DNA from 3 places in the Kluyvera chengduensis genome. Region 2 is predicted to be linked to each of the others. Evidence: predicted binding sites of a transcription regulator. Region 2 holds the regulator's gene; each other region holds the start of a gene.
What was found. Region 2 encodes PurR, which represses purine synthesis genes. Its sites were predicted from a motif close to CANGCAAACGTTTGCNTG; they were not measured.
Positions count from the first base shown of each region.

Region 1: a site for PurR is predicted at 8,814-8,831, ahead of cvpA (colicin V production protein). Genes of this name have one in related genera too.
Region 3: a site for PurR is predicted at 2,464-2,481, ahead of ACH1XZ_RS18210 (NCS2 family permease). Genes of this name have one in related genera too.

Region 1 is NZ_JBIQOI010000001.1:238,908-249,365, reverse strand. It holds gene argT (lysine/arginine/ornithine ABC transporter substrate-binding protein ArgT) at 188-970, opposite strand; gene ACH1XZ_RS01155 (UbiX family flavin prenyltransferase) at 1,263-1,832, opposite strand; gene ACH1XZ_RS01150 (LacI family DNA-binding transcriptional regulator) at 1,874-2,887, opposite strand; gene ACH1XZ_RS01145 (MFS transporter) at 3,239-4,642, shown strand; gene ACH1XZ_RS01140 (glycoside hydrolase family 127 protein) at 4,650-6,617, shown strand; gene purF (amidophosphoribosyltransferase) at 6,720-8,237, opposite strand; gene cvpA (colicin V production protein) at 8,271-8,759, opposite strand; gene dedD (cell division protein DedD) at 9,047-9,724, opposite strand; gene folC (bifunctional tetrahydrofolate synthase/dihydrofolate synthase) at 9,714-10,458, opposite strand, start outside.
Region 2 is NZ_JBIQOI010000002.1:106,317-116,774, reverse strand. It holds gene punC (purine nucleoside transporter PunC) at 1-894, opposite strand, end outside; gene punR (DNA-binding transcriptional activator PunR) at 1,008-1,919, shown strand; gene purR (HTH-type transcriptional repressor PurR) at 1,938-2,963, opposite strand; gene cydH (cytochrome bd-I oxidase subunit CydH) at 3,259-3,348, shown strand; gene ACH1XZ_RS06140 (MFS transporter) at 3,509-4,675, shown strand; gene sodB (superoxide dismutase [Fe]) at 4,757-5,338, opposite strand; gene ACH1XZ_RS06130 (C40 family peptidase) at 5,461-6,282, opposite strand; gene ACH1XZ_RS06125 (Grx4 family monothiol glutaredoxin) at 6,626-6,970, shown strand; gene rnt (ribonuclease T) at 7,037-7,684, opposite strand; gene gloA (lactoylglutathione lyase) at 7,788-8,195, opposite strand; gene nemA (alkene reductase) at 8,272-9,369, opposite strand; gene ACH1XZ_RS06105 (TetR/AcrR family transcriptional regulator) at 9,425-10,021, opposite strand; gene ACH1XZ_RS06100 (DUF1289 domain-containing protein) at 10,164-10,403, shown strand; gene ACH1XZ_RS06095 (aldo/keto reductase) at 10,453-10,458, shown strand, end outside.
Region 3 is NZ_JBIQOI010000008.1:69,295-79,752, forward strand. It holds gene ACH1XZ_RS18190 (IclR family transcriptional regulator) at 45-794, shown strand; gene ACH1XZ_RS18195 (YjcB family protein) at 890-1,171, opposite strand; gene soxS (superoxide response transcriptional regulator SoxS) at 1,423-1,752, opposite strand; gene soxR (redox-sensitive transcriptional activator SoxR) at 1,840-2,298, shown strand; gene ACH1XZ_RS18210 (NCS2 family permease) at 2,707-4,056, shown strand; gene ACH1XZ_RS18215 (Na+/H+ antiporter) at 4,320-5,966, shown strand; gene ACH1XZ_RS18220 (LysR family transcriptional regulator) at 6,142-7,026, opposite strand; gene ACH1XZ_RS18225 (CidA/LrgA family protein) at 7,128-7,538, shown strand; gene ACH1XZ_RS18230 (LrgB family protein) at 7,531-8,220, shown strand; gene ACH1XZ_RS18235 (ABC transporter substrate-binding protein) at 8,306-9,589, opposite strand; gene ACH1XZ_RS18240 (Gfo/Idh/MocA family protein) at 9,698-10,458, opposite strand, start outside.

The DNA.
Region 1 (10,458 bases), on a different contig from region 2:
TTTAGAAATAATCTGAGCGGTTATCGTGCCATCTTTCGGCCCTTCAAGGCAAAGCATTCTGCCCTTCAGGCTGGCTTTTTTCTCATTAAAAATGCTTAATTATGCAACCTCGCGCAACTTTCGAACAAAAAACGCACCATCATGGTGCATCGAGAAATTCATGCACCATGATGATACATACGGCAGATTAGTCGCCGTAGACGTTGAAGTTAAAATACTTCTTCGCCATCTTGTCGTAGGTGCCATCGGCACGCAGTTCAGCTAACGCTTTATCAAATGCCGCCTTCAGCTCCACGTCATCTTTACGCAGCCCAACGCCAGTGCCATCGCCAAAGTATTTTTTGTCTTTCACCGACGGGCCAGCAAACTCAAAATCTTTACCGGCAGGCTGTTTCAGGAAGCCTTCGCTTGCCGCGACTTCATCCTGCAACGCTGCGTCCAGACGGCCCGCAGCCAGGTCGGCGTAGATCAGGTCCTGGTTTTGATAGGCCACCACGTCGATGCCTTTACTACGCCAGTTTTCATTGGCATAGGCTTCTTGTGTAGACCCCTGCAGCACGCCAATATGCTTGCCCTTCAGCCCGTCCAGCGTCGGTTTAACCGAGGAGCCTTTGGCGGCAATCAGGCGGGAGTCCGCCGCGTACAGCTTGTTGGAGAAAGCAATCTCCTGTTGGCGTTTTTCGGTGATCGACAGTGAAGAGATAATCGCGTCGATTTTCTTCGCCTTCAGCGACGGGATCAGCGCGTCAAAATCGCTCCCCACCCAGGTGCATTTGATACTGGCGCGTTTACACATTTCGTTGCCCAGATCGATATCAAAGCCGATAAAATCGCCTTTGGCGTCTTTCGATGAGAACGGTGCGTAGGTGGTATCGGTACCGATGCGGATGCTCTGTGGCAGTGCGGCAAATACGCTGGAGGCGCTGCTGAGACCCAGCAGCAAAGAGAGAGCCAGAACCGTCTTTTTCATACGTTCCCCTATTAAACCGTGATGTCGTTAACTGCTAATAGTTATGTTGTGTTGTGTCTGCATAACCTACTCTGCATCTTCCGTGCCATCTTTAACGCTGCAAAAGCAGGCAATGTTAAATATGTTAACAAAAAGATAACGAGAGGTGATCATCAGGAAAGATATCAGCAGCAGCGTATAAATCGAGCACAAAAATGCAAATGGGATGATTAAATAGCGAGGATTTGATCGGTGTTACACAATTGCCCTGAAACAGGGCAAAAGCGACATCATGCACGATAGTGGCGCAGGGTTACGCGCCCGTCCAGCGGGTAAAGAGATCTTCAGGCAACGTAATATCGAAAAGATCGAGTACGCGGTTAACGGTCTGGTTAATCACGTCGTCCAGACTTTGTGGGCGATGATAAAACGCCGGAACCGGCGGCATGATAACGGCACCTATCTCCGCCGCCTGAGTCATCAGGCGCAGATGGCCTAAATGCAGCGGCGTTTCACGCACGCACAGCACCAGCGGGCGGCGCTCTTTTAGCACCACATCGGCGGCGCGGGTTAGCAGGCCATCGGTATAGCTGTTGACGATGCCGGAGAGCGTTTTTATCGAGCACGGCAGGATAACCATCCCCGCGGTTTTGAACGAGCCGGAAGAGATGCTCGCGGCGATGTCACGGGCATCGTGCACCACATCCGCCAGCGCCTGAACCTCGCGCAGTGAAAAATCCGTCTCCAGCGCCAGCGTCTGTCTTGCTGCCTGGCTCATCACCAGATGCGTTTCAACATCCGCGACGGTTTGCAGCACCTGCAACAAACGCACGCCGTAAATAGCGCCGCTTGCGCCGGAAATACCAATGATGAGTCGTTTCACACAGACCGCCCTGTAGCCATAATGGGGCAAACTTTGCCGGATTACGGCGCCAGACGCAACCGCAACGCGTCACTATCCGTCACCGAGCTACCGCGCGCCACCAGCCGCACCGGCAGCAGCAGGTTGCGTTCGCTCTCGTCGTTCATCAGCAACTGAAAGGCATCACGTCCCAGCTCGCGTTTATCAACCGCCACCGTGGTCAGCGGCGGATGAGCCCAGGCCGCCGCATCGATATCATCGAACCCGACGATAGCCATCTCTTCCGGCACGCGAATACCCCGACGAGCACATTCACGCATCGCCACCAGCGCCGCCACGTCGTTATAGGCAAAAATCGCATCCGGCGGCTGTGGTTGCGCTAGCAGGCGTGACATACCTTCAACCAGCGCCTGCTCGATCTCTTTAATCGGCGGCACCTCCACGCAGTATTCAGGCGCGAGCGTCAGCCCGGCATCAAACAGCGCTTGCTGATAGCCCTCTACGCGCTGACGGATACTGTAGTGGCGCTGCGAGGTTCCCAGAAACGCAATGCGGGTTCTCCCCTGCTCCAGCAAATGACGCGTGGCGATGAAGCCACCGTGGAAATTATCCGGGTTAACGCAAGGAAAATCAGCCGCCCATAAATCCACCAGCGCCACCGGCAGCGAGCTCTGGCGTAGTTCAGCCAGCACTTCGGGCTCAAGATAGCCCGCACAAATCAGCGCATCCGGCTGGTGCAGTTGAATCAGCTCAGACACAGAATCCTGCGGGCCGATCGGCTGAAAGCTCATGGCAATGTCGTTTTCCCGGCAGGCATCTGCCACACCTAGCATTACCGTGGAGTAGAACGGCAGCGCGCTGGCAATATTGTGCTCCCGGTGGAGCAAAAACATCAGCCGCTTGATACGCCCGGTGCGCAGGCGGCTGAAGTCGTAGCCCTCTGCCTGAGCGATTGACAAAATACGCTGCCGCGTTTCATCGCTCAGCCCCGGCTGCCCTTTCAGAGCGCGGGACACCGCGCCAATGGAAACGCCGCACGCCGTGGCAATATCTTTGATTCTAATTTTCTTCGCCATTCCGTTCGCTTCCGTCTGTTAACCCTTGTGCCGGACAGAGAATACCATGTCCTCGCCCGCACAAAACGCCTGTTTTTTAGGTTTTCATTTACTAAACAGAATATCAAATCACCATTAATTTCTCTCGGTGATGGTATTTAGCGCCTCTCACACATCATTAATTGTGATAAACATCACCATTATAATTTTATTTATAGTAAAAATAAGATCGAATTCACTCTTTAAACTGTACGCTATATACCCGCATTTCGCACAGGATCTATGCTCAGCGCCGTTAGTTATTTACTAAAAATCGTCAGAGATACGCCGTAATGACTTTTTGAATCATCACACCCTGTTCGAGGATTGGTTATGACCATTGCTGATAACCTGGATACTGATGTACAGACCGTTGATGCGGGGGAGACGCTCTCTACCCGCGAAAAGATAGGCTATGGATTAGGCGATGCCGGCGGGCATTGCATCTCAGATTTGATTAGCGGCTTTTTACTGTTTTTCTACACCGACGTCTTCGGGCTGAGCCCCGCCATCGTTGGCGCCATGTTCTTTACCCTGCGTATCTTTGATGCCGTTTCCGACCCGGTAATGGGCGTGATTGCCGACCGCACCCGCAGCCGTTGGGGGCGTTTTCGTCCGTGGCAGCTCTGGACAGCCGTACCGCTGGGCGTGATTGGTATCCTGACCTTTACCGTCCCGGACATGAGCGCAAACATGAAAATTGCGTGGGCTTTCGGCACCTATTTCCTGCTCTCCATCGGCTATACCGCCAACAACGTGCCTTACTGCGCGCTGATTAACGCCATCACCAACCGCCACGATCAGGTGATGTCCTGCCAGTCCTGGCGCTTCGTGTTAAGCGGCATTGCCGGTTTCCTGGTCTCAGTCGGTCTGCCGTGGATGGTGGAATTCTTTGGTCAGGGCAACCTGGCGAAAGGTTATCAGTATGGCGTCACCGTGCTGTGCACCATCGGCATGGTGCTGTTCCTGCTGTGCTTCTTCTGGGTGAAAGAGCGTGTGCCACTCTCGCTGGCGGGTAACTTCACGCTGCGCGAACACCTGGCTGGCCTGCGTAAAAATGACCAGTTGCTGATGATGCTCATCATGTCCTTCCTGCTGGTGAATATTCTCTGTATTCGCGGCGGCGGTTACATGTACTTCATCTCCTACGTGCTTGAGGGCGGAGCCGGATACATGTCGATGTTCTTCGGTATCCTCACCATTTCCGGGATTGCCGGGGCGATGATCGTCAACCCGCTCTCTCGCCGCGTTGATATGGTGCGCCTTTACTACTGGACTAACCTGGTGCTGGTCGCGTTCGGGATTGGCATGTACTTCCTCCCGGTTGGCCCGCACTACCAGGTGCTGTGGCTGGTTTGCATTGCTATTAACAGCGTGATTCAGGGCTTCACCCTGCCGCTGCACTTCTCAATTATGGCCTTCGCTGACGACTACGGCGAATGGAAAACCGGCGTGCGCTCCTCCGGGATGAACTTCGCCTTCAACCTCTTTTTCATCAAGCTCTCCTGGGCCTCTTCCGGCGGCATTATCAGCCTGATCCTGATTATGGTGGCCTATCAGCCGGGGCTCGGGAACCAGACGCCAGCGTCTATTCATGGCATCACCCTGCTGCAAAGTCTGGTGCCAGCCGTGTTCCACTTTGTGCTCGCCATGTGCCTGCTGAAGTGCCGACTTAACGGCCCCATGATGAAACGTATTTCTACCGACCTTCACCAACGCCATTCACACATTTCTTGAGGTAAACATGATGCAGTCTGATGTGATTGAAGCCGATCTGAACCGAATCACCATTACAGACCCGTTTTTAGGGGAATACCAGCGCCTCATCCGCGATGTGGTTATCCCTTATCAGTGGGAGGCGCTTAATGACAATCTGCCGGAGGCGGAGCCGAGCCACGCGCTGGCTAACTACCGTATTGCCGCCGGTCTTGAGCAGGGTGATTTTTATGGGATGGTCTTTCAGGACAGCGATGTCACCAAATGGCTGGAAGCGGTCGCCTGGTCATTAAGCCAGAAGCCGGATGCTCAGCTCGAAAAAACCGCTGATGAGGTGATTGAGCTACTGGCGCAGGCGCAGTGTGAAGATGGTTATCTGAATACCTGGTATACCGTGAAGGAACCCGGGTTACGCTGGACCAACGTGGCAGAGTGCCACGAGCTTTACTGCGCCGGGCACCTGTTCGAAGCGGCAGTGGCGTTTTACCACGCCACCGGCAAGCGTCGCCTGCTCGACATTTCTTGCCGCTTTGCCGATCACATCGACACGGTTTTCGGACCGAACCCCGATCAGCTGCGCGGCTATCCGGGGCATCCGGAAATTGAACTGGCGCTGATGCGTCTGTATGAAGTGACAAAAGAACCGCGCTATCAGGCGCTGGCCTGCTTCTTCGTGGAAGAGCGCGGCCAGCAGCCGTACTACTACGATATTGAGTTTGAAAAACGCGGCGGTACCCGCCATTGGGTGGGTTGGGGTGATGCCTGGCCAGGCATGATTAAAGACAAGTCGTACACCCACGCACATAAGCCGCTTTCAGAACAACACGAAGCGGTCGGCCACGCCGTGCGGTCGGTGTATCTGATGACCGGGCTGGCGCATATCGCCCGTATGACCCACGACGAAGATAAACGCCAGACCTGCCTGCGGATCTGGGACAACATGGTGCAGCGCCGCATGTATATCACCGGCGGCATCGGTTCGCAGGGCATTGGCGAAGCCTTCACCAGCGACTACGACCTGCCGAACGATACCGCCTACGGCGAAAGCTGCGCCTCGATTGGCCTGATGATGTTCGCCCGCCGCATGTTAGAAATGGAGGGCGATGCTCACTACGCCGACGTGATGGAGCGCGCGTTCTACAATACGGTGCTCGGCGGGATGGCGCTGGACGGTAAGCACTTCTTCTACGTCAACCCGCTGGAAACGCACCCGAAAAGCATTCCGCATAACCATATCTACGATCACATCAAGCCGGTTCGTCAGCGCTGGTTCGGCTGCGCCTGCTGCCCGCCGAACATTGCGCGCACGCTGGTTGCTATCGGTCATTACATTTTCACTCCGCGCCCGGATGCGCTGTTTATCAACTTCTACGCCGGTAGCGAAGCGCAGTTCACGGTGAGCGAGCAGACGCTGGCGCTCGAAATCGAAGGCAACTATCCGTGGGATGAAGAGGTGAACATTCGCTTCACGCATCCGCAGGCGGTCGAGCACACCCTGGCGCTGCGCCTGCCGGAGTGGTGTGACGCGCCGAAGGTGCTGGTCAACGGTGAACCTGCGGTGGGTGATACCCTCAACGGTTATCTGCACCTGCACCGCCAGTGGCAGGAGGGTGACGTGATTACGCTGCACCTGCCAATGACCATTCGCCGCGTCTACGCCAACCCGCTGGTACGCCATGCGGCGGGCAAAGTGGCGATTCAGCGCGGGCCGTTGATCTACTGTCTGGAAGAGGCGGATAACGGCAGCGAGCTGCATAATCTGTCACTGCCAAAAGAGAGTGCGTTCCGTGAGATCCAGGGCGTTGGCGTGCTGAAGGGCAAGGTGCTGCTGCAGGCGGAAGGGCTACGCGTGCTAACCGCTCAGGAAGATAAGCCGCTGTACAGCTTTGATAATCGTCAGACGGCGGTTGAGAAGCAGACGTTAACCTTTATCCCGTGGTTTAGCTGGGCCAACCGTGGCGAAGGCGAAATGCGGATTTGGGTGGACGAGGCGTAACCATAAAAAAAGCCGGATGGCGGCTACGCCTCATCCGGCCTACAACGAGGGTGGACGGTAGGCCGGATAAGACGCGATGCGTCGCCATCCGGCATTCCTGATTTACCCTTCGTTATGCATCTCTAAATTTTCCACTTCGTTCTGCAACTGCACCGCTTTCGCGTCGTCGTTACGCAGAGAGTCAAGGAAATCAAGATAGCTCTGGTCGACGTCTTTGGTCACGTACACGCCGTTGAACACCGAGCATTCGAACTGCTGAATATCCGGGTTCTCCGCGCGTACTGCCTCAATCAGATCGTCCAGATCCTGGAAGATAAGCCCATCCGCGCCGATTATCTGGCGAATCTCATCCACTTCACGCCCGTGAGCAATCAGCTCAGTGGCGGTTGGCATATCGATACCGTAAACGTTCGGGAAACGAATTTCCGGCGCTGCGGAAGCCAGGTAAACCTTCTTCGCGCCCGCTTCACGCGCCATCTCGATGATCTGCTCAGAGGTGGTACCGCGCACGATGGAGTCATCCACCAGCAGTACGTTCTTATCGCGGAATTCAGCGCGGTTAGCGTTGAGCTTGCGGCGAACGGACTTACGACGCAGCTGCTGGCCCGGCATGATAAAGGTACGACCCACGTAGCGGTTTTTCACAAAGCCCTGGCGGTAGGGTTTGCCGAGAATACGCGCAATTTCCAGCGCGATATCGCAGGAGGTTTCCGGAATCGGAATGACCACGTCGATATCAAGATCTTCCCATTCACGCGCAATTTTCTCGCCAAGCTTGGTCCCCATGTTCACACGAGCGCTGTAGACGGAAATCTTGTCGATAAAGGAGTCCGGACGCGCGAAGTAGACGTACTCGAACAGGCACGGGTTGCTCACCGGATTGTCAGCGCACTGACGGGTGAACAGCTGGCCATTTTCAGTAATGTAGACCGCCTCGCCCGGCGCAACGTCGCGCAGGAATTCGAAGCCGAGGGTGTCCAGCGCCACGCTTTCGGAAGCCACCATATATTCGGTGCGACCGTCGCCGATATCGCGCTTGCCCAGCACCAGTGGACGAATACCGTTAGGGTCACGGAAGGCCACCATACCGTGGCCGATAATCATCGCCACACAGGCATACGCCCCGCGAATCTGGCGGTTGGTAGCGGCGATGGCCGCGAAGATGTTGTCCGCTTCCAGAGGATAGTGACGGAAGTTATCCAGCTCGCTCGCAAAGATATTGAGCAGGATTTCAGAATCGGAGGTGGTGTTAATGTGACGGCGTTTTTCTTCAAACAGCTTTTGACGTAACTCGTGCGCATTGGTCAGGTTGCCGTTATGCGCAAGCGTAATACCATATGGGGAGTTGACGTAAAAAGGCTGGGCTTCAGACGCGCTGGAACTGCCCGCCGTTGGGTAGCGCACGTGGCCAATACCCATGTTGCCCTGCATACGCTGCATGTGGCGGGCTTCAAAGACATCGCTCACCAGACCGTTCGCTTTACGCAAGCGGAAGCAGTTGTTGGCATCAATGGTGATGATGCCAGCGGCATCCTGTCCACGGTGCTGCAGCACCGTTAGCGCATCATAAATCGACTGGTTAACCGGCATGACACCGGCGATACCGACAATACCGCACATACGTCTTTTCCTCGTTAAGCAACGACCCAAAGCTTATACTTTGGGCAAGAAACTTGACGAGCTTTGAAGGTATTCAAAAAACCATCTGATAACCGGCGAGAAATAGGGAATAAACTGCGAATGCTGCCAATCATCGCTTTTGGACATGCCGGTAAAGGTGTCAAGGAAGAACAAGATAGCGGCGATGATCAGCACCCCACGTAGCGCGCCGAAGCAGATCCCCAATACCCTGTCTGTACCCGACAGACCGGTCTTCTCCACCAGCTGACCTATCACAAAGTTGACGATAGCGCCGACGATGAGCGTCGCGATGAATAGCGCCGCAATAGCAATCCCATTTCGAACCCGTTCGTCCTCAAAGCCCGTAAACCAGACAGACAGGTCAGTGTAGTAATGGCTAGCAACGTAGAAGGCACAGCCCCATGTTACCAACGATAATGCTTCACGAACAAAGCCGCGGATGAGGCTCACCAAGCAAGATAAGCCCAGCACCGCGATAATGGCGTAATCAATCCAGACCATATACGTCCCACGATTTTACGCCCTGTCATCCAGTTCGGGCGCATTCTAACAGAAAAAGAAAACGTTTGCGTAGGGATTTCCTTCCCCGGCGTAAATAAAAAATGGCGCTGAAAAAATATTCAACGCCATCGTTTTTTGGTGGCTTTTGGCGTTGTTTAGCGCCCCTCATCCTAACCCTCTCCCCTGAGGGGAGAGGGGACCGTTGGGAGACGTCGATAAGTCCAGCACCGACTTTCTCCCTCGCCCCTCTGGGGAGAGGGCCGGGGTGAGGGGGAAAAACAAACGCCTTAGTTCGGCGTATATCCCATCACTACGCCACTCAGCCCCGACAGCTGCTTCAACTCACCAAGTGAGCCTTTCAGCTTATCTTTCGAGGCATCCGGGCCAACCAGAATACGGGTGATTTTACCCTGAACAGGCGTCGAAGGCGACGTGTAGGCGTGATAACCCGCACCGCGCAGACTCGCGACAATTTCATTCACCTTATCTGCATTCTTCAATGCACCGAGCTGTACCACATACGCTTTACCAACCGGCGCCGGTTTCTCTTCCGGCGCGGCTTTCGGCGGTGGCGTAGTCGCCGCGACCTGCTCGGCCACTGGCTGCGGTTTTGGCTTCGGTTTTTCTACCGGCTTAGGCTTCGGCAGCTCAGCCGCAGGCGGGATCTGCTCGAGCTCGCCGTTGCCGCTGACTGACAGCCGGCTGGAATCCAGCGATGGCGCGGCGGCATCGCCTGCCCTCACCTCTTCAGCCGCGCCTTCCGGCGGTTGAGCAGGCAGCGCCTGCGTCGCCGTTGGCAGCATATCTGGTTCATCGCGATCGCCAGGCTTAGGCACCAGCGGGATGGCAGCAAACTCATCCTGATAATGCTTTTTTTGCCCGTCAAGCAGCCCTGGCAGTACAATGACCCCCAGCGCGACTAATACAATCGTCCCGACGAGACGGTTTTGAAACTTACTTGCCACCAGCACTCCCCGCGTCCAACACTTCCATCACATGCGCTACCGTGTGGAATGAACCACACACCAGCACCGTATCTTCAGGCGCTGCATCAGCCATGGCGGCATGCCACGCCTGCGCCACATTGCTATAAATAGCACCTGCGCGCAGATGCTCGCACAGCTGCTCCGCCGTTGCACCGCGCGGCCCTTCAAGCGGCGCGCAGTACCAGCTATCCACAACGTCTTCCAGGCACGCCAGCGTACCGGCGATGTCCTTATCATGCAGCATACCAATAACCGCCAGCACTCGCCCGGTTTTCGGCAACGATTTGAGACGCCCGGCAAGGTAGGCTGCGGCGTGTGGGTTATGCGCGACGTCGAGAATGACGCGCGGCTCAAGCTGGATGGTCTGGAAACGGCCTGGCAGAATCGCGCTGGCGATGCCTTCGCGGATAACCACCTCGCTCACCTTCAGCCCGCTGGCGCGCAGCGCGGCAAGCGCCGTAGCAGCGTTTGGCTGCGGCACATTTGGCAGCGGCAGGTTGCGCAGTTCGCCGTGCGCATCGCTGAAGGTCCAGCTATCGCCTTCAACGCTATAGCGCCAGTCAACGTCACGCTGCAACAGTTGTGCGCCTTTTTCGCGCGCCACATCCGCAATGGTGTGCGGCATATCCGGCTCGCCGACGACCGCAGGACGATGAGCGCGAAACACGCCCGCTTTCTCGCGGCCAATGCTTTCACGGTCCGGCCCCAGCCAG
Region 2 (10,458 bases):
GGCGGTCAGTGACGCATTTTCTGCCAGACCTACGGCCCAGGTGCCCACCACGCTCAGCGCGTATATAACCAAAAGCCATGGCAGCATTTGTGCCCCACGCCATTTTTGTAGCGCGGCGCGACAGCCGTAGCCGCCAATCAGGAAGGCGATGGTTTGCGGTACATAGCTCAGGCCAATTACCGTTGGGCTGTAGCCCATCTCATGGAGAATAAACGGCGAACCGGTAAGCCAGGCGAAGAAGCTTGCCGAACAGGCGGCGTAGATAAGCACGTTGCCGCGATAGTCTTTGCTGCGTAACAGACGCATAAAGGTGAGCTTATCTTCGCTCACCGCGTGCTTTTTGTGGGCCGGTTTCAGGCGGAATGCGGGCAGCATCAGAAGCAGCGTGATAATAAACAGCGTGGCGAAAATAGCCTGCCAGTCAAAGTGTGCCAGCAGCCAGCTACCCAGCAGCGGGGCGAGCGCCGGTGATAGCCCAACCAGCGGCATGATGGTGGCAAAAATACGGTTAGTACGCTGGGCCGGATAGTAATCGGTGACCATTGCCTGCCAGGTCACCGCGGCGGCACAGACACCAACGGCCTGTACAAAGCGCAGCACTAACAGCGTGGTGCCATCGCGCACCCACAGCATACCGATGCAGCCGACCGCAAAAATGGTTAACCCCGTCAACAGAATAGGCTTACGACCATAGCGATCCGACAGCGGTCCCCACAACAGTTGTGCGACGGCGAAGCCGGCCAGAAACAGGCTGAGGCTCGCACTAACGGCGGAGGCCGGCGTTTGCAGGTCTTCCTGAATGGCGGCAAAAGCCGGGAGATACATATCGGTGGCCAGAAATCCTAATACGCTCAATCCCGCGAGCCAGACTAAAAATCCTTTCCCAGGTTGCATAAACTTCGCCCTTTTTATCATGAGTAAACGATGCCGCTGAGTGTAGAGAGTGCATAACGGCTTGTGAAACGCTAATATTTGCGTCATGGATTCAAAATATTTGAAGGCAAAAAATGTGGTCTGAATATTCTCTGGAAGTGGTTGATGCAGTCGCGCGCAACGGCAGCTTTAGCGCCGCGGCGCAGGAATTACACCGCGTGCCTTCTGCGGTGAGCTACACGGTACGCCAGCTTGAGGAGTGGCTCGCCGTGCCGCTGTTTGAACGACGTCATCGCGACGTAGAACTCACCCCAGCGGGGGCGTGGTTTTTGAAGGAAGGACGATCTGTTATCAAAAAAATGCAGATCACCCGTCAGCAGTGCCAGCAAATCGCTAACGGCTGGCGCGGACAGTTGGCAATTGCTGTCGATAATATCGTGAAGCCTCAGCGTACTCGTCAGCTCATCGTCGATTTCTATCGGCATTTCAGCGATGTGGAACTGATTGTTTACCAGGAAGTATTCAACGGCGTCTGGGATGCGCTGGCTGACGGTCGTGTGGAGCTGGCGATTGGCGCCACCCAGGCGATTCCGGTCGGCGGTCGATTCGCGTTCCGCGATATGGGGATGCTCAACTGGCACTGTGTGGTTGCCAGCACGCATCCGTTGGCCCGGATGGACGGTCCGCTTAGCGACGACGTGTTGCGCAACTGGCCGTCGCTGGTGCGGGAAGATACGTCGCGATCTCTGCCGAAGCGTACGACCTGGCTGCTTGATAACCAGAAACGTGTGGTCGTACCGGATTGGGCCTCTGCGGAAACCTGTATCTCGGCCGGGCTTTGCGCGGCAATGGTGCCTGGACATCAGGCGCAGCCGTGGCTGGAAAGCGGAGAGTGGGTAGTGTTACAGCTTGAAAACCCGTTCCCGGATGCCGCCTGTTGTCTGACGTGGCAGCAAAGCGAAGCGTCGCCGGCCTTGAACTGGCTGCTGGAGTATCTGGGGGATAGCGAGACGTTAAATGAAGAGTGGTTACGGACACCCGAGTAGGGTGTCCGTGGGTAACGCTTAGCGGCGGTAGTCGCGGAACGGACCGTCGGCTACGGAGCGACGTTCGATGAGACGCGGATGCACCTCAATCGATTGCGACGTCTCGCGCTTGCTGACGATACGATCCATCAGCATATTGAAGGCCGTTTCGCCGAGTGAATCTTTCGGCTGATGAATAGTGGTCAGTGCTGGGGTGAAGAAACGAGAGTTGCGCACGTTGTCATAACCGATCAGCGAAATATCCTGCGGTACGCGTAGCCCCATTTCATCGGCCGCACACAGGGCACCCATCGCCATAATGTCGCCGCCGCAGAAGATAGCGGTAGGGCGCGGATGCTGTGACAGGATTTGTTGCATCGCGCGATAGCCTGACTCAGGCTCAAAGTCACCCTGCACAATCCAGTTGGCTGGCACGTTAATTTGCGCTTCTTCCATGGCCTTCATAAAGCCCGCCAGACGGCCAGCGCCGGTGTTACGCTCCAGAGGACCTGGGATCACGCCAATGTCGCGGTGCCCGCGCTCAATCAAGTAACGGCCCGCGGTGTAACCCCCTTCAAAGGCGTTATCGATAACGGAGTCGGTAAAGTCCGCTTTGGCTTCACCCCAGTCCATCACGACCATCGGGATGTGACGGTACTCTTCCAGCATCGTCAGCAGCGACTCTGGGTATTCAGAGCACATGACCAGCAGGCCATCAACGCGCTTTTGCGCCATCATTGACAGGTAGGCGCGCTGCTTTTCCAGGTTGTTCCAGGCGTTGCCCAAAATTAGGGTATAGCCTTTCTCAAAGCAGTTTTTCTCAACAGCTTCGATAATTTCGGCAAAGTAGGCCGCTTCGCTGCTGGTTGCCAATAAGCCAATCGATTTGGTGTGGTTGACCTTGAGACTACGGGCAACGGCGCTTGGCGAGTAGTGCAGCTCTTTAATAGCCGCCCAGACGGCTTCACGTGTCTCTTCAGCCACAAAACGCGTCTTGTTAATTACATGTGATACGGTTGTAGTGGAAACGTTTGCGCGCTTCGCTACATCTTTAATAGTTGCCATTCCATCTCACTCCAGACCCTGGCCTGCCCCTGATAAAATCGAAAGGAAAACGTTTGCCTTCACACACCCTGACGCAATTTTATGGATTGCGATTCGCCGGGAAAACGATACAGGACGACAGGAGGGGGTCAATGGCCGGTACGCTTATAAATAAGCGTCGAATTTTGACTTATCCTGGCGCAAAGTGGAAGAGCAAAAACCAACATCCTGCTAAAACTGTGAAGATTTTTGCGCAATACTGTGCAAAAATGAGTTAGCTCAGTTTTGCTGTGGAAATAAAAAGGAGAAAAAATTGATGAGTACCGAACTTAAGCTGTCGCTCTCTACCACCGTTATTACGCTGGCGCTGATTGTCGCCGCCGCGTTGACTGCTGTTCTGCACTAATTCCTCTGCGAGGGAGCGTCCGCTCCCTCCTGTTAGATTATTACCTGATTCGCAATAATCTTTTGCTGTTTTGCACACTTCTGTTTTTCTGTGATTGATGTCATGCTTTTGCATTATGTCCTTATGCCGCGTCTGTGGTGCGGCCAATCGGAGCTTAAGCATGAAAATTAACTTCCCCTTACTGGCGTTAGCCGTCGGTGCCTTTGGCATCGGCACCACCGAGTTCTCGCCGATGGGGCTTTTGCCGGTCATCGCTAAAGGGGTGGACGTCTCCATTCCTGCGGCTGGGATGCTGATCAGCGCCTATGCGGTCGGCGTGATGGTCGGTGCGCCGTTGATGACGCTGCTGCTTTCTCATCGTGCTCGTCGTAATGCGCTGATTTTTCTGATGGCGATTTTTACCCTCGGCAACGTGCTCTCTGCCATTGCGCCGGATTACACCACGCTGCTGTTGTCGCGCATTATTACCAGCCTTAATCATGGCGCATTCTTCGGTCTGGGCTCGGTGGTGGCGGCGAGTGTCGTGCCAAAACATAAACAGGCGAGCGCAGTAGCCACCATGTTTATGGGGCTGACTATCGCGAATATTGGTGGTGTGCCTGCCGCGACGTGGCTGGGCGAAACCATCGGCTGGCGCATGTCGTTCCTGGCGACCGCCGGGCTTGGCATTATCGCGATTCTGGGTCTGTGGTTCTCGCTGCCGAAGGGCGGGGCGGGCGAAAAACCGGACGTGAAACGCGAACTGTCGGTGCTGGTGCGTCCGCAGGTACTATCAGCGCTGTTAACCACCGTGCTGGGCGCGGGCGCGATGTTTACACTCTATACCTATATTTCTCCGGTGCTGCGTACCATCACTCACGCCACTCCGGGCTTTATTACCCTGATGCTGGTGCTGATTGGCGTAGGCTTCTCTATCGGTAACTACCTTGGCGGTAAATTCGCAGACCGCTCGGTGAGCGGGACGCTGAAAGGCTTCCTCGGCTTGCTGATGGTGATTATGCTGGCCATACCTTTCCTTGCGCAAACGCAGGTAGGTGCGGCGTTCAGCATGGTGGTCTGGGGTGCGGCAACCTTCGCGGTGGTGCCACCGCTGCAAATGCGCGTGATGCGCGTGGCTCACGAAGCACCAGGCCTTTCTTCCTCGGTGAATATCGGGGCGTTTAACCTGGGTAACGCACTGGGTGCGGTTGCGGGTGGGGCGGTTATCTCCGGCGGTCTGGGGTATAGTTTCGTGCCGGTAATGGGGGCGATAGTGGCGGCTCTGGCGTTACTGGTTGTTTTCCTCGGCGGACGTTCTCGCGGTGAAGAAGCCCTGGCCAGCCAGTAAAAACAAAAACGCAGAAGGTCTCCCTTCTGCGTGATACGAGATAACCCGGCGAAGCGTTGCGATGCCGGGTTATTTTTTTGCTTACGCTGCCAGATTCTTAGCGACGAATTCCCAGTTAACCAGAGCCCAGAAGTGCTCCAGATAGTTTGGACGCGCGTTGCGGTAATCGATGTAGTAAGCGTGTTCCCACACGTCAACGGTCAGCAGCGGCGTCGCGTCGGTGGTCAGCGGGGTCGCTGCGTTAGACGTAGAGACGATAGCCAGGGAGCCGTCGGCTTTCTTCACAAGCCAGGTCCAGCCAGCGCCGAAGTTTTTAACCGCGGCATCGGTGAACTGCGCTTTGAATTCAGCGAAGCTGCCGAAGGATTTGGTAATGGCTTCAGCGACTGCACCGGTTGGTTCGCCACCGGCGTTTGGTGCCAGGCAGTTCCAGTAGAAGGTGTGGTTCCAGACCTGCGCGGCGTTGTTGAACACGCCGCCTTCAGAAGAACGCACGATCTCTTCCAGCGTCTTGCCTTCAAACGCGGTGCCTTTGATCAGGTTGTTCAGGTTAGTGACATAGGTCTGGTGGTGTTTGCCATAGTGATACTCAAGCGTTTCCACGGAAATGTGTGGGACCAGAGCGTCTTTGGCATACGGTAATGCAGGTAATTCGAACGACATTGCTTCTCTCCTTATTATATTTGTACACTCAATAACCATGTACTGAGTAGGGATAGAGTAGCAAATTAAAAGGTGAGATAAAAGATAAGCTTACCCCGTTTATTAACAAACGGGGTAAGTGATTAACGAATTGTCTTAGGGGTGACAACGCGGCGGGCACCGACGTAGTGACGTACCCAATAATCTTCGCTCAGCGAGGTTATCTGGATGTCCTGGCCGGTACGCGGAGACTGAATAAATTTGCCGTTACCGACATACACGCCAACGTGATCGGCGGTACCGCGACCCTGAGTGCGGAAGAAAACCAGATCGCCACTTTCTAGCTCGCCACGTTCAACCGGACGCGCATCGCGCAGGTGATACATTTCGTTGGCGGTGCGTGGGATACGAATATTGACCAGATCTTTATAAGCGTAATAGACCAGACCGCTGCAATCGAAACCGGTACGCGGGGAGTTGCCACCCCAGCGGTAAGGCTTACCTAACTGCCCCATCAGCTTATTCATCGCGGTTTTCTGTACTTTCTGCACGCGAATTTTGTGCGCAGCGGCGATGGTCGTTGGTTTGGACTCTACAGGAGTGGTGGTGCAGACCTTCTTATGACCCTTGCGAACCTTGCAGGTCGTGGTGACGCTGGCGGTTTTGACTGCGCTGCTTTTCGCGCGGGTTTTAGCGGAGGCGGTTTTCGATTTGCTGGAGACTGGCGCTGCTTTTTTCGCTACGGCTGGGGTGGTTTTCTTTTTAGCGGCAACCGGAGTCGATTTTTTCTTAGCGTTAGATTTATTGTCCGCGTTCTTTTTCTTACGTTCACTGCTTTTTGCAGGAAGCGACTTTTGCGCCGTTGGGGTTTTGGCATGCCCTGTAGCATGCGCCAACGGCGTGAAGGATAACGATGTAAACAGCAATGCACAGAGCGTGAACGACCATTTTTTTATCTGCGCCACTGAACAACCCTCTGAGTAAGATACAGGCTAAATGTCCTTGCCTAGGTATGGTTTACAAAACCCAACGATTCTAATCCATAAAAACACGAAATGTTAATAGTGTTTTTATGGATAAAACGTTGTTTCGTTAGCAACTGCAAAAAAAAACATCATTTGATACATAATGAGTCAAATAATGAGCAAGCTTTTCACCCACCTGCCGATAAACTCATATTTATAAAGCAACTTACCGCGTCAGACGATAAAATAGTAAAGCGTGAACAAAATGTTATTTTCTGTTCAGGGTCTGAAACGTTACAATGTCAGACTACTGCCGTAAAAAGAAGTTTGAGGAAGCAAGACAATGAGCGAGACAATTGAAAAAATTCAGCGCCAGATCGCTGAAAACCCAATCCTGCTGTACATGAAAGGTTCCCCGAAACTGCCAAGCTGCGGTTTCTCAGCCCAGGCTGTTCAGGCGTTGTCCGCCTGCGGCGAGCGCTTTGCTTACGTCGACATCCTGCAGAACCCAGACATCCGCGCCGAGCTGCCAAAGTATGCAAACTGGCCGACTTTCCCACAGCTGTGGGTTGATGGTGAGCTGGTTGGCGGCTGCGACATCATTATCGAAATGTACCAGCGCGGCGAACTGCAGCCTCTGATTAAAGAGACCGCTGCTAAGTACGCTGAAGAGCCGAAAGCAGAATAATCGGTTCGCCCCAATACCGGGCACAAAAACAAAAAAGCGACCTGAAGGTCGCTTTTTTTTATACTGCTATTCTTCGGACGCTATCGGCAGCGGCCAGCCGCCCAGGCGCTTCCAACGGTTGACGATTTCGCAGAACAGAATCGCGGTCTGTTCGGTGTCGTACAGCGCCGAGTGGGCCTGACTGCTGTCGAAATCCATGCCTGCTGCGGCGCAGGCTTTTGACAGCACGGTTTGCCCCAGCGCCAGCCCGCTAAGTGCGGCGGTGTCGAAGGTTACAAAGGGGTGGAACGGGTTACGTTTAAGCGAAGCGCGTTCAGCGGCGGCCATCATAAAGCTATGGTCGAAGGTCGCGTTGTGCGCCACCATAATGGCGCGGTTACAGTCACTGTCTTTAATGCCTTTACGGACCATTTTAAAGATGGCGTGCAGGGCATCGTACTCGCTAACCGCGCCGCGCAGGGGATTGTTTGGGTCGATACCATTGAACGCCAGCGCTTCCGGCTCGAGGTTCGCGCCCTCAAAAGGTTCAACGTGGAAATGTAACGTGTTGTCCGGCATCAGCCAGCCTTGCTCATCCATTTTCAACGTAATTGCCGCTATTTCGAGCAGGGCATCCGTTTTGGCATTGAATCCAGCAGTTTCTACATCGATAACCACGGGATAAAACCCACGAAAACGGTCGCATAGACCATTAAGTTGCACATTGTCGGACATCAGAATCTCATCACTTAGAAAAAGTAGCGCGCATTATGGCAAATTTTGCCGCGGCTTGGAAAGGCGGGTAAAAAAACGGGCGCATTATGCGCCCGTGGAGGAGTTAGTTGCCGAGACCTTTGCCGGCATCTTTCTCTTCGATCAGTTCGATTTTATAGCCGTCCGGATCTTCAACAAACGCGATCACCGTGGTGCCGCCTTTTACCGGACCGGCTTCGCGAGTCACGTTGCCACCGTTCTGGCGGATACGGTCGCAGGCTTCTGCCGCGTTATCCACACTCAGGGCGATGTGGCCGTAGGCGGTGCCTAGCTCGTATTTATCTACGCCCCAGTTGTAGGTCAGCTCGATCACCGCTTCGTCACTTTCTTCGCCGTAGCCGACGAAAGCCAGAGAGTATTTATATTCGGTGTTTTCGCTGGTACGGAGCAGCTTCATGCCCAGCACTTTGGTGTAGAAATCAATGGAGCGTTGCAGGTCGCCGACGCGCAGCATGGTATGCAGTAAACGCATGTTATCCCTCGTCCTTACTTATGAATAATCTGGCTAGTATAGCGGCGGAAGCCCGCCGCTATCAATCAATGCGGGATTAAAGCGAAGGGTAGTCGGTGTAACCTTCCGCGCCGCCGCCATAGAAGCTTTCCGGGCGCTGCGGGTTCAGCTCGGCTTTATGCTTCAGACGAGCGACCAGATCCGGGTTAGCGATGTAGTCGCGACCAAAGGCCACGGCATCAATTAACCCTTTCTCAATTAGCGCTTCTGCTTTTTCTGGCGTATAGGCGCCCGCACCGATGATTGGGCCGTGGAAACGCGCGCGGACTTTTTCGCGGAACGCGTCGCTGTATGGCTGACCGCCAGCCCAGTCTGGCTCTGACATGTGCAGGTAGGCAATGCCGCGTTTGCCCAGCTCTTCAATTAAGTAGAGCGCATCGGCTTCTTCGTTCGGACCGTTGTCGACGTTCTGGAAGGTGCCAATTGGCGATACGCGGATACCGATACGGTCAGCACCCCATTCTTTAATCCCGGCATCAACTACTTCCAGCACCAGACGCGCGCGGTTTTCTACGCTGCCGCCGTACTGGTCGGTACGATGGTTAGAGGAAGGTGACAGGAACTGGTGCAGCAGGTAACCGTGCGCAGAGTGCAGTTCAACCAGGTCAAAACCGGCTTCACGGGCGTTGGCGATAGCCTGACGGAAATCGTTAACGATGCCTGGGATCTCTTCGGTTTCCAGCGCACGTGGCATAGAAGTATCGACACGAATCGCATGACCGTTCTCATCGCGCAGAGAGGTACGGGTATTGGCGCTCAGCGCTGAAGGCGCAACCGGTGCTTCACCGTTTGGCTGCAGGCTGGAGTGGGAGATACGCCCGGTGTGCCACAGCTGAACGGCGATTCGACCATCTTCAGCGTGAACGCCTGCGGTGATTTTCTGCCACGCGGCAATCTGCTCAGGGCTGTGAAGACCTGGGGCACCCTGGTAGCCTTTTGCCTGGGCAGAAACCTGAGTAGCTTCGGAGATGATCAAACCGGAGCTTGCGCGTTGACGATAGTATTCGGCCATCAGCGGGGTTGGAATGTCACCCGGTACGATGCTGCGCAGACGCGTCAGCGGGGCCATAAATACACGGTTAGGGGCAGTTACCGCACCCACTTTCAGTGGGGTAAACAGTTTTTCTTGCGACATGATGACTCCTGAGTAGACCGGTCGTCTAGTAATTAGCAAAATAAAAACGCCGGGGTTAATCCGGCGCGGCAATCAGATTCCTGACGTGCGTCAGCGCGCTTTCAAGCGGGGTTGAGCTACGGGCCATTTTGGCCTGTAGGTTGGCCCCTAACCACAGTGAGTAGAGCACCTGAGCTGTGGTTTCGGCTTCGCCGTTGAAATTCAGGCAGCCTTCACGGCGGCCATTTTCCAGCGCTTGCGCCAGCAGAGCCATAATCTGGCTGGCACCTTTATTCATTTCCGTGCGCATATCCTCTGAAAGATCGCACACTTCAGCAGAGAGCTTTACAGTCAGACAACCGCTGATAAGACCCTGCTGGCAAAACTGGGTGAGCGTGTGCTGGTAATAATCCAGCAGGCGGTCACGGTAGTTGCCTGCGCCTTGGATAAAGTGCTGCACCAGGCGTTGGTGATAATCGGCAAAATGCCGTTCCAGCATGGCGACGCCAAACGCCTCTTTTGAACGGAAATAGTGATAAAACGATCCCTTCGGCACTTCCGCCGTCTTCAGGAGTTCGCTAAGTCCCATCCCGGTAAACCCCCGGTGCATGCAAAGACGCTCGCCGGTAGCCAGAATGTGTTCACGGGTATCATGTTCAATCGATTTGCTCATGGAATGCACTGTAATAGACCGATTGGTCTAATGCAAATGAATTTTTGAAAATGAAGGTTTGCCCGCACGATGTGGCAGAAAAGTTGCGCCGCAATGATTAAACGTCTTCAATGAGAGTATAGCGAGATAAAAGGGGGCTAACGTGGCGGAGCAACTGGAGTTTTTCCCGGTTCAAAGTCCGTGCCGGGGAATTTGTCAGTCTGATGAGCGCGGATTTTGCCGTGGCTGTTTCCGCAGCCGCGATGAGCGTTTTAACTGGCAAAACATGAACGATGCGCAAAAACAGGAGGTGCTGCGGCTTTGTCGTCAGCGTCTGCTGCGTAAATTCCGCGCGGGTAAAGCGACGAGTTCTGAAGATCCTCAGCAGCCCTCACTGTTTTAAGCGTAAAACCGGGTATACTCAATTCAAATTATTTGTTGAGGAAGTCGTTATGGTT
Region 3 (10,458 bases), on a different contig from region 2:
TGATGGCAACCGCTACAATGCGCGTTTTGCCATGGAGAGACATCATGACCAGCCTCAATCGTATGCTGTCGGTACTTGATTTGTTCACTGCCGCCCGCCCCGTGTGGGAAGCCGATTGCATCGTCGAAGCGCTGGGATGTTCCACCCCCACTGGCTATCGCTATCTGAAAGAATTGATGCACGCTGGCCTGCTGCAGCGCTTTAACGGCGGCTATTATGCGCTGGGGCCGCGCATCACCCTGCTGGACTATGTCATCCGCAGCACCGATCCACTGCTGGCCGCCAGCATCCCGCAGATGCGCGAACTGGTGACGCTGACGGGCTGCCACTGCACGCTCTCCAGGCTTGATGGCGATGTCTTTCTCGACCTGCACCACGAGTGTTCGAATCAGGAGATTGCACTGATTTACGGCCGAGGCCGCCCGCGCCCGATGTTTTCCGGCAGCGCACCAAAGGTGGTGATCGCTAACCAAACCTCGAAGCAGCAGCGTGGATTGTTCGAACGTTGTCGTGAAGAGGTTCTGGCGGCAGGTTTAGGTGAAACGGAAGAGGCATTTCTTAAACGGATGCAGCAGATTCGCAAAGTGGGCTGCTACCGTGCCAATGAGGAGCTGGCCGTCGGGGTGTCGTCGCTGTCGGTGCCGGTGCGTTTTGCGCCGAAAGAGCACTGCGCGGCGCTGGCGCTGGTCTCATCGACTCAACATTTTGCGCAAAGTAACGTTGGGGAGTGGCAGGACAAACTCAAAAAAGCGGCCCGGCGCATCAGTGCGGCATTAGACGGGGATGAGGTGTAGTAGGCCGGATAAGGCGTTTACGCCGCCATCCGGCAATTTGCCATAAGGCGCCGGATGGCGCTTCGCTTATCCGGCCTACCGCGTTGAGTGGCAAATTAGTAGAGCGCGACTGGCCATTCTGGCGGCGTCTGGCTCATCACTTCAACCATCACATCTTTGATATTGTTAAAGATGGTGGAGATTTCGACCAGGGTGATACCGAGCAAACTGGTTGCGAACCAACAGGCGGCCGCAAGACCGAGCATGCTGCAAATAGCGCCCAGACCGATGTAGTCAGCTTTACGAAGTTTGATTTTCAGGGTACTGGCAACGAACATCAGCACCGCGCTGGTTAACGGCCAACGCAGCAGCGTAACGCCTGCGGTAAGTGAAAGCATGGGACCTTTTCCTCAGAGATAAACAACAAGCTGCCCTGACAGCACTTGTGGATGAGGCACTGGGCGCTCTGGCTATCTGAAGGCATTCACAAATTGAATGAAACAGCGTTTCTGTTTCATTGCAATGTGTGAACTATATCACGTTTGTTGTTTTATTCACCAGAGGTAAACGCAGGATTTTTGTCAATCCAATAACCCTGTTTTAAACAGGGATAAGGCTGCCGCAACTGGTGCGGTAGCCTGAATGCGGGTTAGGCGGAGATCTGGTGACGATAGTCCGTCGGCGTGCGATCGAACTCACGGCGGAATACGCGCGAGAAGGTCTGCTGTGAGACGTAGCCGAGATCCATAGCGATATCAAAGATAGGCCGCTGGGTGGTGCGCAGCGCTTCTGCGGCAAGCAGCAGGCGTCGCTGGCGGATATAGTCGCCCAGCGTCTGATGCATCACGGTGCGGAACATTCTTTGCAGATACCATTTCGAGTAGCCGGACTTGCGGGCCACGATATCGATGTTAAGCGGTTGATCGATATGTTCATCTATCCATTCAATGAGCGTCTGAATAATTTCCCGATGGGACATAAGGCTCTCCCCGTTGTCTATTTTCGCGTCGATTTCTGTTCTGTCGGCGAGTATAATTCCTCAAGTTAACTTGAGGTAAAGCGGATTATGGAAAAAAAATCGACGAGAATAAAAACGCTGCTTTCACCCGGTGAAGTAGCGAAACGAACTGGCGTTGCGGTCTCTGCACTGCATTTTTATGAAAGCAAAGGGTTGATTCGTAGCACAAGGAATAGCGGTAATCAGCGGCGCTATAAGCGTGATGTTTTGCGTTACGTGGCGATTATCAAAATTGCCCAGCGGTTAGGGATCCCGCTCGGTACTATCGGTGAATCGCTGAGCGTCCTGCCGGAAAACCACACGCTGGGGCCGAAAGACTGGAAGCATTTCACCACGCAATGGCGCGAAGAGCTGGATAAACGCATCCACGCGATGGAAGCCTTACGAGACCAACTGAACGGCTGCATCGGCTGCGGCTGCATGTCGTTGCGCGACTGCCCGCTGCGTAACCCCGGCGATAAACTGGGGGAAGAGGGGACCGGCGCGCGTTTGCTGGAAGATGAGTAATCCTTATTTATTTCCCCCTGAGAATTGCGACATTTTTGCCATAGAAATGTTGCTGGATTGCGCATGAACGATAACGTTTGCGCATGGGTTGACCAATTATTCATCGGCATTCGTTAATTTTCATAAACCAGGGCAAACTTCTGTTGAAAAAAGGGGCATAAAAGCCAGATAATCGTTTGCCTTCAAATTTCGGACGCATCTTACGCCGAAAAAGAGCAGGCCAACCTTATCTCGCACACGCCGAGGATAAGGAATTCCGAATATCGTTTTGTCTGCGCGGAGTTAATCGTTTGCTTTTTTGTGGCTCCCCTATTGCCACAAGTCGCACATGGAGATGACGCTTAGCTGGCAGTGGATGTTCCACCACGCAGACGAACGAATGATAAAAACTCTCAGGGGATGTTTTCTATGTCTACGCCTTCAGCGCGTACCGGCGGTTCTTTAGACGCCTGGTTTAAAATTTCTGCACGTGGTAGCTCCGTTCGTCAGGAGATTGTCGCCGGTCTTACTACCTTCCTGGCGATGGTTTACTCGGTGATCGTGGTGCCGGGCATGCTGGGTAAAGCCGGTTTCCCACCGGCTGCGGTCTTCGTGGCAACCTGTCTGGTGGCCGGCGTCGGTTCTATCGTGATGGGTCTGTGGGCAAACCTGCCGCTGGCTATCGGCTGTGCGATTTCACTGACCGCCTTCACCGCTTTCAGCCTGGTGCTGGGCCAGCACATCAGCATTCCGGTTGCGCTGGGCGCGGTATTCCTGATGGGTGTGCTGTTTACCATCATCTCTGCTTCCGGTATCCGTAGCTGGATTTTGCGCAATCTGCCGCAGGGCATTGCGCACGGTACGGGCATTGGTATCGGCCTGTTCCTGCTGCTGATCGCCGCGAACGGCGTTGGCATGGTGGTGAAAAACCCACTGGACGGCCTGCCGGTTGCGCTGGGTCAGTTCGATAGCTTCCCGGTTATCATGACGCTGGTCGGTCTGGCGATGATTATCGGTCTGGAAAAAATGAAGGTCCCGGGCGGCATTCTGCTGACCATCATCGGTGTTTCTATCGTTGGCCTGATTTTCGATCCAAACGTGCACTTCTCCGGCGTGTTCGCGATGCCATCGCTGAGCGATGACAAAGGCAACTCGCTGATCGGTAGCCTCGATATTATGGGCGCGCTGAACCCGGTTGTTCTGCCAAGCGTGCTGGCGCTGGTGATGACCGCGGTATTTGATGCCACCGGGACTATCCGCGCGGTAGCCGGTCAGGCGAACCTGCTGGATAAAGACGGCCAGATCATCAACGGCGGCAAAGCGCTGACCACTGACTCCCTGAGCAGCGTATTCTCCGCGGTAGTGGGCGCATCCCCGGCGGCGGTCTATATCGAATCCGCAGCGGGTACGGCGGCAGGCGGTAAAACCGGTTTGACGGCGATCACCGTCGGCATCCTGTTCCTGCTGATCCTGTTCCTCTCTCCGCTCTCTTACCTGGTCCCAGGCTATGCGACCGCGCCTGCGCTGATGTACGTTGGCCTGCTGATGCTGAGCAACGTGGCGCGTATCGACTTCAACGACTTCGTTGACGCGATGTCTGGGCTTATCACCGCGGTAATGATCGTGCTGACCTGTAACATCGTTACCGGCATCATGATTGGTTTCGCAACGCTGGTGATTGGCCGCGTAGTTTCCGGTGAATGGCGCAAGCTGAACATTGGCACCGTGGTTATCGCCGCGGCGCTGGTGGTGTTCTATGCGGGTGGTTGGGCGATTTAATCTCGCCACTGCCATAAAAAGAACCCGCCTGATGGCGGGTTTTTTGTAGCCCGGCCAAGCGCAGCGCCGCCGGGGCAGGCTCCGAACCGATCCCGGCGGCGCTGCGCTTGGTCGGGCTACACTCGTGCTGGCCTACAGGTCCGGACTTTTTTTCTATTTTCAGCCACCTCTCGTTTCCTTTTGCGTTAATCTGGGTAACGTAAACTCGGAAGCACGATGCTTCATGTTTTGAATAATAAGACAACGCTGTAAACAGGGAACGCATGGAAATATTCTTCACCATACTCATCATGACCCTCGTGGTTTCGCTCTCCGGGGTGGTTACGCGCGTACTGCCCTTCCAGATCCCACTACCTTTAATGCAAATCGCTATCGGTGCGCTGCTGGCGTGGCCGACGTTTGGTTTGCACGTTGAATTTGACCCGGAACTGTTCCTCGTTCTGTTCATCCCGCCGCTGCTGTTTGCCGACGGCTGGAAAACGCCGACCCGCGAGTTTATTGAGCACGGGCGAGAAATCCTCGGGCTGGCGCTGGCCTTAGTGCTGGTGACGGTAGTGGGGATTGGCTTCCTTATCTACTGGATAGTACCGGGAATCCCGCTGATACCGGCCTTTGCGCTGGCAGCCGTACTCTCGCCGACCGATGCCGTGGCGCTCTCCGGGATTGTCGGTGAAGGGCGCATCCCGAAAAAAATCATGGGCATTTTGCAGGGCGAGGCGCTGATGAACGACGCCTCTGGCCTGGTGTCGCTGAAGTTCGCCGTCGCGGTAGCGATGGGCACGATGGTCTTTACCGTCGGTGGCGCTACGGTCGAATTCCTCAAAGTTGCCATTGGCGGCATCCTGGCGGGCTTTGTCGTTAGCTGGTCGTACGGCCGCTCAATGCGCTTCCTCAGCCGCTGGGGTGGCGATGAGCCGGCCACGCAGATTGTGCTGCTGTTCCTGCTGCCGTTCGCTTCTTATCTCATTGCCGAACATATCGGGGTGTCCGGTATCCTCGCGGCGGTAGCGGCCGGGATGACCATCACCCGTTCCGGCGTGATGCGCACCGCACCGCTAGCGATGCGCCTGCGCGCCAACAGCACCTGGGCGATGCTGGAGTTTGTGTTTAACGGCATGGTGTTCCTGCTGTTAGGTCTGCAGCTTCCGGACATCCTCGAAAGCTCGCTGGTGGCGGCAGAAGCTGACCCGAACGTCGAAACCTGGATGCTGTTTACCGATATCATCCTGATTTACGCGGCGCTGATGCTGGTGCGTTTTGGCTGGCTGTGGACGATGCGCAAGCTGAGCCAACGCTTCCTGAAAAAGAAACCGATGGAGTTTGGTTCGTGGACCACTCGCGAACTGCTGATCTCCTCCGTGGCCGGTGTGCGTGGGGCAATCACCCTTGCCGGTGTGCTCTCCATTCCACTGCTGCTGCCTTCTGGCGATGCCTTCCCAGCGCGCTATGAGCTTATCTTCCTCGCCGCGGGCGTGATTCTGTTCTCGCTGTTTGTCGGGGTGATTGCGCTGCCGATTTTGCTGCGTCATATCGAATCAACCGATAACGTGCAGCAGCGTAAAGAGGAACGCCTGGCGCGAGCCGCGACGGCAGATGTGGCGATTGTCGCCATTCAGAAAATGGAAGAGCGCCTTGCCGCGGATACCACTGAGAATATCGATAATCAGCTGCTGACCGAGGTCAGTTCGCGCGTGATTGGTAACCTCCGTCGTCGCGTCGATGGGCGTAACGATGTGGAGACCTCGATGCTGGAGGAGCAGCTTGAACGCCGCTTCCGCCTCGCGGCGCTGCGCTCTGAGCGCGGGGAGCTGTATCACCTGCGCGCGACGCGTCAGATAAGCAACGAGACCCTGCAGAAGCTGCTGCATGACCTCGACCTGCTGGAAGCGCTGTTGATTGAAGATGCGTAGTTAAGTTCGGCGCTGCCCCGGCGGCGCTGCGCTTGGCCGGGCTACCACCGCCGGATGGCGGCTTCGCCTTATCCGGCCTACGAGCCTGTAGGCCTGATAAGCGTAGCGCCATCAGGCACTCACGTCGCGTAGCCCGGGCGAGGCGTTCACGCCGACCTCGGGAATGGCACCATATCTACTCCGGCAGCGTAAACCCCTCACAGCACTTCAGCCACGCCTGGGCGCTGTGAGACAAATAAACCCCTTCCCGCCAAATCATCCCCAACTGCCAGCGCAAATCGCTCTCCAGCGGCAGCCAGCGCAGGGTTTTTTCATCGAGCCTGCGGCAAATCGGCTCCGGCAGAATCGCCACGCCGACGCCCGCCTGGACCATCGCGGCGAGAAAATCCCACTGCCCGCTGCGCACCGCAATACGCGGCTTTACGTCGTAGCGCGCAAACAGCTGCATCAACTGGCGGCTCAGCGCAAAGTCTTCGTTGTAGATAAGCAAAGGATGCGCGGCAAGCTGCTGCGGAGAGACCGACGTTTGCTCCAGCCAGTCGCCGGAACGCGGCACCAGCACGCAGAGCGGGTGGCTGAATAAGAGCCGGGTAGTCAGCGCGCTCTCTTCTTCCACCGGCAGCGCCGTCATCGCCAGATCCAACTCGCCGTTCATCACCGCCTGCTGCACGGTCAGCCCGCCGCCCTCGGAGATTTTCAACTCCACGCCGGGGTAGCGCTGGCGAAACAGGCTGATGGGCCCGGCCATCAGCATGCCGACCATCGGCGGAATGCCGAGTCGCAGTACGCCTTTATTGAGATGGTTAATATCGCTGAGCTCAGCTTCCAGCTGGCGGAATTCGTCGAGAATAGCCAGCCCGCGGTCGAACACCACCTGCCCGGTATCGGTCATTAACAGCTTACGGCCGTCGCGAATCAGCAGGGTGCAGTTCAGCTCATCTTCCAGGTTTTTGAGCATTTTACTGATGGTGGGTTGCGTCACGAAGAGCTTCTCCGCCGCGCGGGTAAAGCTCTGCTGACGAACGACTTCGACGAAGTAGCGCAGCGTTCTGATGTCCATGATTATGCCTCTAAACTATGCTACCAATGAGTTTAATTCATTTTTGTCATCATCGTTGCCCCACTATACTGTGCCTCTCTTTTTTTTCTGGACATCCCTCCATGGCTGAGGCCTTAGGGCGCGTTGTGCCCTCCGTTTTAAACCGTCTCCAGGTTCCAGTACAGGTCGTGCTGTACGCTGGACTGTTTGTTTTTGCTGACTATCTGGTGAACCGGTGGCATCTGCCGCTGCCCGCTAACCTGGTGGGTATGGTGCTGCTGCTGGCGCTGATCGTCTGCCATATCGTGCCGCTAAAATGGGTGCGCGCCGGGTCGCGCTGGCTGCTGGCGGAAATGCTGCTGTTCTTTGTGCCGGCAGTGGTGGCGGTGGTGAACTATGCCCAACTGCTGATGGTCGACGGCTGGCGGATATTTGTGGTGATTGCCCTGAGCACGATGATGGTGCTGGCGGCGACCGCGTGGGTGGTCGATAGGGTCTATCGTTACGAGTTAAAACGGATGCGCCATGAGTAACTTTCAGCTGAGCGTGCTGTGCCTGGCGATTACGCTGGTGCTCTATTTTGCCAACAAACGCCTGTATCGCCGCTTTCGCAAGCTGCCGCTGATGCCGCTGGTGCTCACTCCGGTGCTGCTGGTGCTGATGCTGGTGTTCGGCCATATCTCCTATCAGAACTACATGGGCGAAGCGCACTGGCTGCTGTGGCTGCTCGGCCCGGCAACCATCGCGTTTGCGGTGCCGGTGTATGACAACCTGGCGATCATCAAACGTCACTGGATGTCGCTGTCGGCGGGGGTGATCACGGCGACGGTGGTGGCGGTGACCAGCTCCGTCTGGCTGGCACGGTTGTTTACGCTGTCGGATGAAATTCAGCGTAGTCTGGCGGTACGTTCCATCACCACGCCGTTTGCCCTCGCGGCGGCGAAATCCCTCGGCGGCCAGCCTGAGTTGGTGGCGCTGTTTGTGGTAGTGACCGGCGTATTTGGCATGGCGATTGGCGACGTGCTGTTCCTGCGCTTAGCGATCCGTGAAGGGATGGCCAAGGGTGCGGGCTTTGGCGCAGCATCGCACGGTGCCGGGACGGCGCGCTCCTATGAGCTGGGGCCGCAGGAAGGCGTGGTGGCGAGCCTGGTGATGATGCTGTCCGGCGTGGTGATGGTGCTGGTGGCACCGTTAGTGGGCTGGATTATGTTCTGATGCTACTGCCGGGTGGCGCTGCGCTTACCCGGCCTACAAGGGCGCAATCCCGTAGGCCTGATAAGCGAAGCGCCATCAGGAAAACCTAGCGGTTCAACCGTCGCACAATGCGCTCCACCTGCTGGCGGAAATCGGCAACCACTTCCGCTGTCGTCTGCTTACCCAGGTCCAGCTTCTCGCGGGCCGAGGTAAACTGATCGATAACCTGCAAATCCTCAATATACGGCGTGGCGACAGCGGTAGTGTGCAATGACTGCGCCTGGCGCAATCCGGCGACGACCGGGTCATTCGGGTCAATCACCCCTTTTTCAGTCAGCAGCGTTTCTGCCGCCTTGTTCAGCGGAATACCGCGCTCCAGCCCCAATGCCTCCACCGACTGCGGGTCGCTGACCAGGAAGTTCAGCAATATCGCCGCCTCTTTCGGATGTTTGGTCGACTTCGCCACCGAGAACATTTGCGACGTTTTAAAGTAAACGCCGGACTCCTCCGTTCCCGGCTGCATCACATAGTCGCCGAGCACCAGTTTCGCTGGTGGTGTCATGTTGTTGGCAAACATCCGGATGGTGATATTCCAGGTGAACAGGCCGCCCCATTCGCCGTTAATCCACGGCTTCATCTCATACAGATTGCCCTTGCCGTAGGCGGAAAGCGTTTTCGGTGACGGCAGCACGTGGTCATCGCTCAGCCGCTTCACAAAGTTGAAGGCCTCAATCCACTGCGCCTCATCCCAGGCAAACTTACCGTCGCTGTTGAACATCGGCTGCTGGTGTTGCTGCATCATGTAGGCGTTGAGCAGCAGAATCACGTCCTGATCGACCATGGTGTACGGATAGTAGTTGTTGCCCAGTTTCTGCTGGAATACTTTCCCGGCGGCGAAGAACTCGTCCCAGGTTTTAGGATAGGCCAGCCCGGCTTTTTGCCAGGTGACATCGTTGTAGTAAAAGACCGGCGCGTTAACCGAGATAGGCAGGCCGTTGAGCTTGCCTTTGACGGTAGTGGACTGCAAATCTTTGGCCTGATACTGGCTGAAATCGAGCTCGCCCTTGAGCTTATTGAGGTCGTAATAGCCTTCACCGTTTTTGGAGAAGATGATCAGCCACGGCCAGTTGGTCTGCATCACATCCGGCTCAGTGCCGCTGGCCATCTGGGTGGTCAGGCGCGAGAGGTGCCCGTCCCAGCCGGTGTATTCGGCCTTCACTTTGATATCCGGATACTTTTTCTCGAAGACTTCCAGCGCTTTCAGCGTCGCCTGGTGACGGCTGTTGCCGCCCCACCACGACATGCGCAATTCAACGGGCTGCTGCGCCCAGGCGGAGGTACAGGAAAATAACAGCGATGCGATGACACCTGAAACGAGTTTATTCATTATTTGTCTCCAGGATAGAGGCATTAATAGCGTTATTAAACAGGTGAGTAACAGCAAAATACTGACCAGTCGCTCCGGCGCAGCCTCCTGCCGCGCCGGAAGGCGTGCGGCTTAACGTTTTGTCAGACGGGAAACCAGTTCAAACTCCTTAAAGTTCACCGGCCGCTGCTGCTGCATCGAAATGTTGCCCGCAATGCCGGTGAGGATAGACATCGCCCCGGCGCGGTGGTCGGCGGCGCGTTGCAGCGGGTCGTTGCCCGGCTCGCCGAACAGGTCCGCCAGCATGGCATTATCGCCGCCGCCGTGGCCGCCTTCGCCGAGGTTAAACTCTGCTTTCCACGGTTCGGCAAACATGGGGAACACGGTGATATCGCACTGCTCCAGGCTGCCTTCGTTTTCGCGTTTGCCACCGGCATTGACGTAGGATTTTTCGACGATTTTCATCTCCAGGCGGCCTTCGGTACCGTTAAACACCACGTTCAGCCCTTCCCACGGCAGATAGGCGTTCAGCGAGTAGGTGAGCTGTACCTGGTTTTGGTATTTCACCAGCACCGACATGGTGTCTTCGATGGTGATGCCGTCGCTGAACACGCTTTGGTCGCGGAAGTAGTTATCTTCATGCTCGGCGTCCAGATACAGCGCTTTAAGCTGTTCGTTGTCCGCCATATTCAGCGCAAACGGGTCGTCCTTCGCTTCGGCATAACCATGGGTGCGCGGGTAGAACCGGCTGACGCCACGTTTCTCGGCATTCTCTTTGCCGTAGAATTGCAGGCTGCCTTCGGCGTACACGCGCTCCGGATAGCTCGCCAGCCAGAAGTTCATCAGGTCGAAGTGGTGGGTCGATTTATGCACCAGCAGGCCGCCGCTGTTGC